2 linked regions of the Spinactinospora alkalitolerans genome follow. The protein of the gene in region 1 interacts with the protein of each later gene in a pairwise test. Links are inferred from orthologs where the notes say so. Each region holds a gene or a part of one and is shown in the gene's direction. Other genes may lie near its edges. The genes, in order: HDA32_RS24400 and rlmB.

Region 1 (3,186 bases):
GCTCAACCTCGACTGCGCGGACCCGAGCGCGCTCGCCGGGTTCTACGGCGCGGTCCTGGACTGGAAGGTGGTCCACAGCGAGGAGGAGTACGCGATGGTCTCGGGGGAGGGGACCTCGATCGGGTTCGGCCGGATCGAGGGCTACCGGCCGCCGGAGTGGCCGGACACCTCGGCCGCCAAGCGGTTCCACCTGGACATGCACGTGGACGACCTGGACGCGGCCGAGGAGAGGTGCGTCGCACTCGGCGCCACCAGGCCCGCCTTCCAGCCCGGGGGCGACCGGTGGCGGGTCCTGCTCGACCCGGCCGGCCACCCGTTCTGCGTGTGCATCAGGCCGGGAGAGTAGCGGGAGCGGCCGAGCCGCCCGGTGGTTTCCGGTGGTGGTTGCGGCGGGGTGGTCGATGGCTGCCCTCCAGCCCCTGCCGAGCCGCTGCGGCAACCCTTGAAACCACCAACGTTCTCAGGACCCGCAAGGTCGAGATCGGCGAAGCCTGGTCCACAAGGCCGCACAGCGGACCTCGGTAACTCCGAAGGCAGACGGCCCCGCCCGCGGTGGCATGGTCCTCGTTGCCGCCAGTGGACTGGTGTAAGCATTGACGCGGCAGCGAAGCACGGCACGGCGGAGTGGCGAGGAGACCGCATGCGTTACGCACACACGGTGGGCACCGTTCGCGAGGCCGAGGGCGCGCTCATGGCGCGGCTGCCGGACGGCGCGCTCATGCGCAGGGCCGCCGCGGGGCTGGCCACGGTGTGCGCGCGGGTGCTGCCCGGGGTGTACGGATCGCGCGTGGTGCTGCTCGTCGGCAGCGGGGACAACGGCGGCGACGCGCTGTACGCCGGGGCCGCGCTCGCGCGCCGGGGCGCGGGGGTGCGGGCGCTCCTGGCCGGGTCCCGCGTGCACGAGGGCGGGCTGGCGGCGCTGCGGGCGGCCGGCGGCCGGGCCCAGGAGGTGTCCGGCGCCGACGCGGCCGCCGCCGACGCGGCCGGGGCCGAGATCGCGGCGGCCGACCTCATCATCGACGGGCTCGTGGGCATCGGCGGTACCGGCGGCCTGCGCGAACCGCACGCCGCGCTCGCGGACCGCGCCGGAGCGGCCGGCGCGACGGTCGTCGCCGTCGACCTGCCCAGCGGCATCGACGCCGACACCGGGGCCGTCGACGGTCCCGCCGTGCGCGCCGACATCACCGTCACCTTCGGCACCCACAAGCCCGGTCTGTTCGCCGCCCCCGGCGCCGAGCGCGCCGGCGTGGTGGAGTTCGTCGACATCGGGCTGGCCCCGGAACTGCCGGAGCCCCGGGCGCAGTCCCCGCAGGCCGACGACATCGCCGCGCTGCTGCCCCGCCCGGGGGCCGAGTCCGACAAGTACCGCCGCGGCGTCCTCGCCGTGGCCTCCGGCAGCGACCGCTACCGGGGTGCCGCCGTGCTCTGCGTCGGGGGGGCGCTGCGCGGCGGCGTCGGGATGGTCCGCTACGTCGGCCAGGAGGTGGCGGCGGCCGAGGTGCTGAACCGCTGGCCCGAGGCCGTCGTCTCGGTCCTCGACCCGACCGATCCTGCGGGCAGCCTGCCCCGTCGCGTGGCGGCGTGGGTGGTCGGCCCCGGCCGCGGACTGCACCCGGCCGCCGTCGTGGAACTGGAGACCGTCCTCGGCGCCGATCTGCCGGTGCTGCTCGACGCCGACGCCATCACCCTGCTCGCCAAGCGCCCCCACCTGGTCAGTGAGCGGGCGGCGCCCACTCTGCTGACCCCGCACGCGGGTGAGCTGGCCCGGCTGCTGCCCGGCACCGAGCGCGCCGACATCGAGGCCCGCCGCCTCGACCACGCCGCCCGCGCCGCCGACGCCTACGGCTGCACGGTCCTGCTGAAGGGTTCCACCACGGTCATCGCCGAGCCGGGCCGGCCGGCGGTCGTCAACCCCACCGGCACTCCGCTGCTGGCCACGGCCGGGACCGGCGACGTGCTGGCGGGTTTCATCGGCGCCCTGCTGGCCGCCGGCCTGCCCCCGAGGGACGCCGCCACGTGCGGGGCCTACGTGCACGGCCTCGCCGCCCGCCTCGCCCACGGAGGCGCGGCCATCTCGGCCTCCGACCTCGTCGACGCCGTCCCCGCCGCACTGCGCGCGGTGCTCGGCTGAAAGCCCCGCCCCTCGGCCGGTTCCCGAGTTCGCGTGCCCGCTTCAACTTGGGTTTCAACCTCGGCCCCGGGACGGAGTGGGCGCGCGAGTGGGCCCCTCCACCTTGACTCCAGGGGGTCGTGAAGGCCGACCCCAGGAGGGAGGGCGCGCGGGTGGGCCCCCTCCACTTCGACCCCCTGAGGGCGGGGGCGGCGTGCACCGTCGCCCGGTCACCGCGGGCTTGCGTCCTTGGGCTGGGGTTTCACGACCCCCGATGGCCGAGGTCAGAACTCAAGGTCAAACCCAGCGCCACGATGTCGGCGACGAATGTATGGGTGGGGTCGTTACGGTCGGCGAGCAGGTCGAGCTGGTCGTCGCCGACCCAGGCGAACTCGGTGTGCCTGTCCCATTCCAGGGCGGGAGCGTCCAGGTCGCCCTCGACCCGGACCAGGTAGTCGACCTCGAAGCGCTCGATCCCGTCGTCCGGCGTCCACACCAGGCTGCCGAGGTCGGCGACGACCTCGGTGAGCGCCCAGCCGGTCTCCTCGGCGATCTCGCGGCCCAGCGCCTCCAGGACGGTCTCGCCGGCCTCGACGTGCCCGCCGACGATGTCCCAGGAATCGGGGAAGATCCGCCGGTGCGGCGCGCGGCGCTGCGCGAAGGCCCGGCCCCGGCCGTCGGTGATCACGGCTCCCACGACCCAGCGCCTGCCCTCGTCGACCGGCGGGATCTCGATTCCGGTGCCGACGCGCACCTCCGCGGCCATGCCGGTCCACTCCCCTCGCGGCTCGCGACGCCAACTCCACGGCGCAGCCCTGCCGGGCGCCGTGGTCCGTCGATCCGCCACACTACTCCGCAAGGGGTTCTGGACGCCCGCGCGGCCGTCGCCGGTACCGCCGTCCACGACATTCCCGGCACCGATCACAGGGCCGTGTCCGCCGAACTGCGGCTCCCCGCGGCCTGATTCCCGGGAAACCCCGCCGATCTGGGAGTTGTGCGCTCCAAAACCGCCGATTCGGGTTGCGCGGCTTCGGGACCGGTGGATAAATCACCGGGCGGCACTCGGAAGAGCAGGC
Region 2 (3,156 bases), 5.2 Mb from region 1 along the record:
TGGGAGACGCCGTGGGGCCCCGGTCGGCCGGGCTGGCACCTGGAGTGCTCGGCCATGGCCACCAGGTACCTCGGCGCCGCCTTCGACATCCACGGCGGCGGGCTCGACCTCGTGTTCCCGCACCACGAGAACGAGATGGCCCAGTCCAACGCGGCCGGCGACGACTTCGCCCGCTACTGGCTGCACAACGGGCTGCTGACCATGGGCGGCGAGAAGATGAGCAAGTCGCTCGGCAACTCGCTGCTGATCCCGGAGATGGTGCGCAGGGTCCGCCCGGTGGAGCTGCGCTACTACCTGGGCCAGGCGCACTACCGCTCCGTCATCGACTACTCCGAGGAGGCGCTGCGGGAGGCCGCGGCCGCCTACCAGCGCATCGAGGGCTTCCTGACCCGGACGGTCGAGGTCGCCGGCCCGGTGGAGCCGGCCGACCGGGTCCCGGCGGAGTTCGCTTCGGCGCTCGACGACGACCTCGGGGTGTCCCAGGGGCTCGCCGTCGTGCACGGCCACGTCCGCGAGGGCAACTCCGCGCTCGCCGAGGGCGGCAAGGAGCGGGCCGCCGAACTCGCCGCGCAGTTGCGGGCGATGCTCGACGTGCTCGGTGTCGACCCGCTGTCGGCGCAGTGGTCCGGGGGAGAGGCGACCGGCCTGCGCGACGTGGTCGACGCCCTGGTCTCGGTCGCACTGGAGCAGCGCCAGGCCGCCCGCGCCCGTAAGGACTACGCTGCGGCCGACGAGATCCGCGACCGGCTCGGCGCGGCCGGGATCATGGTCGAGGACACTCCCCGCGGTCCGCGCTGGGAGCTCAAGCGGGACTAGAAGGTCTCCGGCAGCGGCCCCGCGCGGGGCGGGGCCGCGATAATCAGGATTGTGGGCCACGGCCGACCACGGTCGTGGCCTTGCCGCGTGTACGCGGGGAAGGGAAGGGCGAGCGCGATGCCGTCGAACAAGAGCAAGAAGGGCCCGACCAAGGGCAGCGGTGGCAAGGGCCGGCGTTCCCTCGAGGGCAAGAAGGGCACCCTGCCCGCCGAGGAGCGGCACTGGTACGCGGACAAGCAGCGCAGCCGTGCGGCCAAGCGGCCGCAGCAGGGCGGTACCGCGCCGGGCGGTGAGGGCGCCGCGCGTCCGCGCTCCGGCGGGCGGCGCGACGGGAGCGGGCCGGAGCTGCTGGTCGGCCGCAACCCGGTCGTGGAGGCGCTGCGCGCAGAGGTCCCGGCGACCAGGCTGTTCCTGGCCAACAGCCTCGACAGCGACGAGCGGATCAACGAGGCCGCCAAGCTCGCCGGAGCCGCCGGGGTCGACATCAACGAGGTGAACCGCTCCGAACTGGACCGCCGCTGCGAGAGCAACGGCCAGCCGGGCGCCGCCCACCAGGGCATCGCGCTGCAGGTGCGGCCCTACCGCTACTGGGCGGCCGAGGACCTGCTCGACGCGGCCACCCAGGCCGAGACCCCCGCGCTGGTCGTCGCGCTGGACGGCGTCACCGACCCGCACAACCTGGGCGCCATCGCCCGTTCGGCCTCGGCGTTCGGCGCGCACGGCCTGCTCATCCCGGAGCGCCGGGCCGCGAGCGTGACCATGACGGCGTGGAAGACATCGGCGGGCACGCTCGCCCGGCTGCCGGTCGCGCAGGCCGTCAACCTGACCCGGACACTGGAGTCCTACAAGAAGGCCGGCCTGTTCACGGTGGGCCTCGACGCGGGCGGCGACACCCGCCTGGACCACCTGGAGCTGGCGACGGGGCCGCTGGTCGTCGTGATCGGCTCGGAGGGCAAGGGCCTGTCACGCCTGGTCCGCGAGACCTGCGACGTGGTCGCGAGCATCCCGATCAGCGGCGCGGAGTCGCTGAACGCGTCGGTGGCCGCCGGGGTGTCGCTCTACGAGGTGGCCCGGCGCCGCTCGTCAGCGGACTAGCCGCGAGCCGGTACCATTCGACTGGGTGTCCACGACACCGGCCGGCGTAGCTCAATCGGCAGAGCAATCGCCTTGTAAGCGATAGGTTAGGGGTTCAAGTCCCCTCGCCGGCTCTCACAGTCCTCCACCTGCGCAAACGCAGGATCGGTAGCCCGAACCGGCCGACCGCGCCGCTCATGCGGCGATCGCCTGCGGCCTCTTTCCGCGGCGGCGTCACCGCACCAGCGCACCACGGCCGCTCCCAGGGAGGACCGCAGCGACGCCCACCACGCTCCTTCGGGACGCTCGAACGTCTTCACCATGTAGATGAGCACCGGCCCGTCATCCGCCCCGCCCCGGCTTCCCGCCATACCGAAAACACCGCGCCTGCTGCCCGCGGCCTCCCCGTGCGTACGTTCGGTGGTGGTCGGTGGGCGAGCGATCCGTGTTTCGGTCCATCCCTTTGACGGCATTGGGACGGTGGCGTACGGGGGAACGGGTGACGGATTCCCTCTTGCGGGTATCCGGCCATGGGGAGAGCCGTGAGGAGGGGCGCGTGCGGGACGGGGATTGGGTTGCGGACACCGGGACGGAGATCCGCGGTGTCCTGAAGGTGATGGTCGACGCCGGATGGCTGCCCGGCGGGGTCGCCGTCGTCGGGACCGGCAGCATGTGGGAGTTCGTCGCCGTCGGGGAGATCGGCACCGGGCTCGACGGCGCGCCGGCGGCCCCCGATGTGTACTACGACGTCGCCAGCCTGACCAAGGTCATGGCCACCTGGCCGCTCGTGGGACAGGCGGTCGCCGAGGGCCTGCTCGATCTCGACGCCCCGATGTCCGAATACGTCGGCGGCGGCCCCTATGCCGGCGGCGCGGTGACGACGCGCCAGATCCTCACCCACACCTCGCGGCTGAATCCGGTGACCTGGCTGGAGCGCTACGTCGGGACCGAGCAGGACCTGATCGAGGCGATCCTGCTGGAGCCGCTGGAGGAGGAGGGGCACCGCTACATCGACCGGGGCTTCATCCTGCTCGGGCTGCTGCTGGAGCGGCTGCTCGGCGAGCCGCTGGACCGGTTGGCGGCGCGGGTGTGGCGCCCGGCCGGGATGTCGGCGACCGCCTACGGCCCGCTGCCGCGCACCCCGAGCGTCGCCCCGACCGAGCAGCGCATCCCCGGTACCGCGCCCACCTGGGGCGTGGTGCACGACGAGGCGGCCGCGCTGATGGGCGGCGTGGCCGGGCACGCCGGCGTGTTCAGCACGGCGAC

The links.
Region 2: the proteins of HDA32_RS24400 (region 1) and rlmB interact in binary tests that used the Escherichia coli proteins (3 or more experiments, as listed by UniProt). The link is inferred for Spinactinospora alkalitolerans from one-to-one orthologs.

Annotation. Positions count from the first base shown.
Region 1 is NZ_JACCCC010000001.1:5,486,565-5,489,750, reverse strand. What follows is about bases 10-2,885. They hold HDA32_RS24400 (NAD(P)H-hydrate dehydratase), read left to right. Parts: upstream 10-640; coding sequence 641-2,131; downstream 2,132-2,885. Other genes in these bases: HDA32_RS24395 (NUDIX domain-containing protein), read right to left, coding at 2,373-2,876; HDA32_RS24405 (VOC family protein), read left to right, coding at 10-346. In the rest of the region: more of HDA32_RS24405, read left to right, coding at 1-9. UniProt on the Escherichia coli protein: Bifunctional enzyme that catalyzes the epimerization of the S- and R-forms of NAD(P)HX and the dehydration of the S-form of NAD(P)HX at the expense of ADP, which is converted to AMP.
Region 2 is NZ_JACCCC010000001.1:259,639-262,794, forward strand. What follows is about bases 77-2,922. They hold rlmB (23S rRNA (guanosine(2251)-2'-O)-methyltransferase RlmB), read left to right. Parts: upstream 77-933; coding sequence 934-1,911; downstream 1,912-2,922. Other genes in these bases: cysS (cysteine--tRNA ligase), read left to right, coding at 77-816; HDA32_RS01355 (serine hydrolase domain-containing protein), read left to right, coding at 2,447-2,922. Also shown: more of cysS, read left to right, coding at 1-76; more of HDA32_RS01355, read left to right, coding at 2,923-3,156. UniProt on the Escherichia coli protein: Specifically methylates the ribose of guanosine 2251 in 23S rRNA.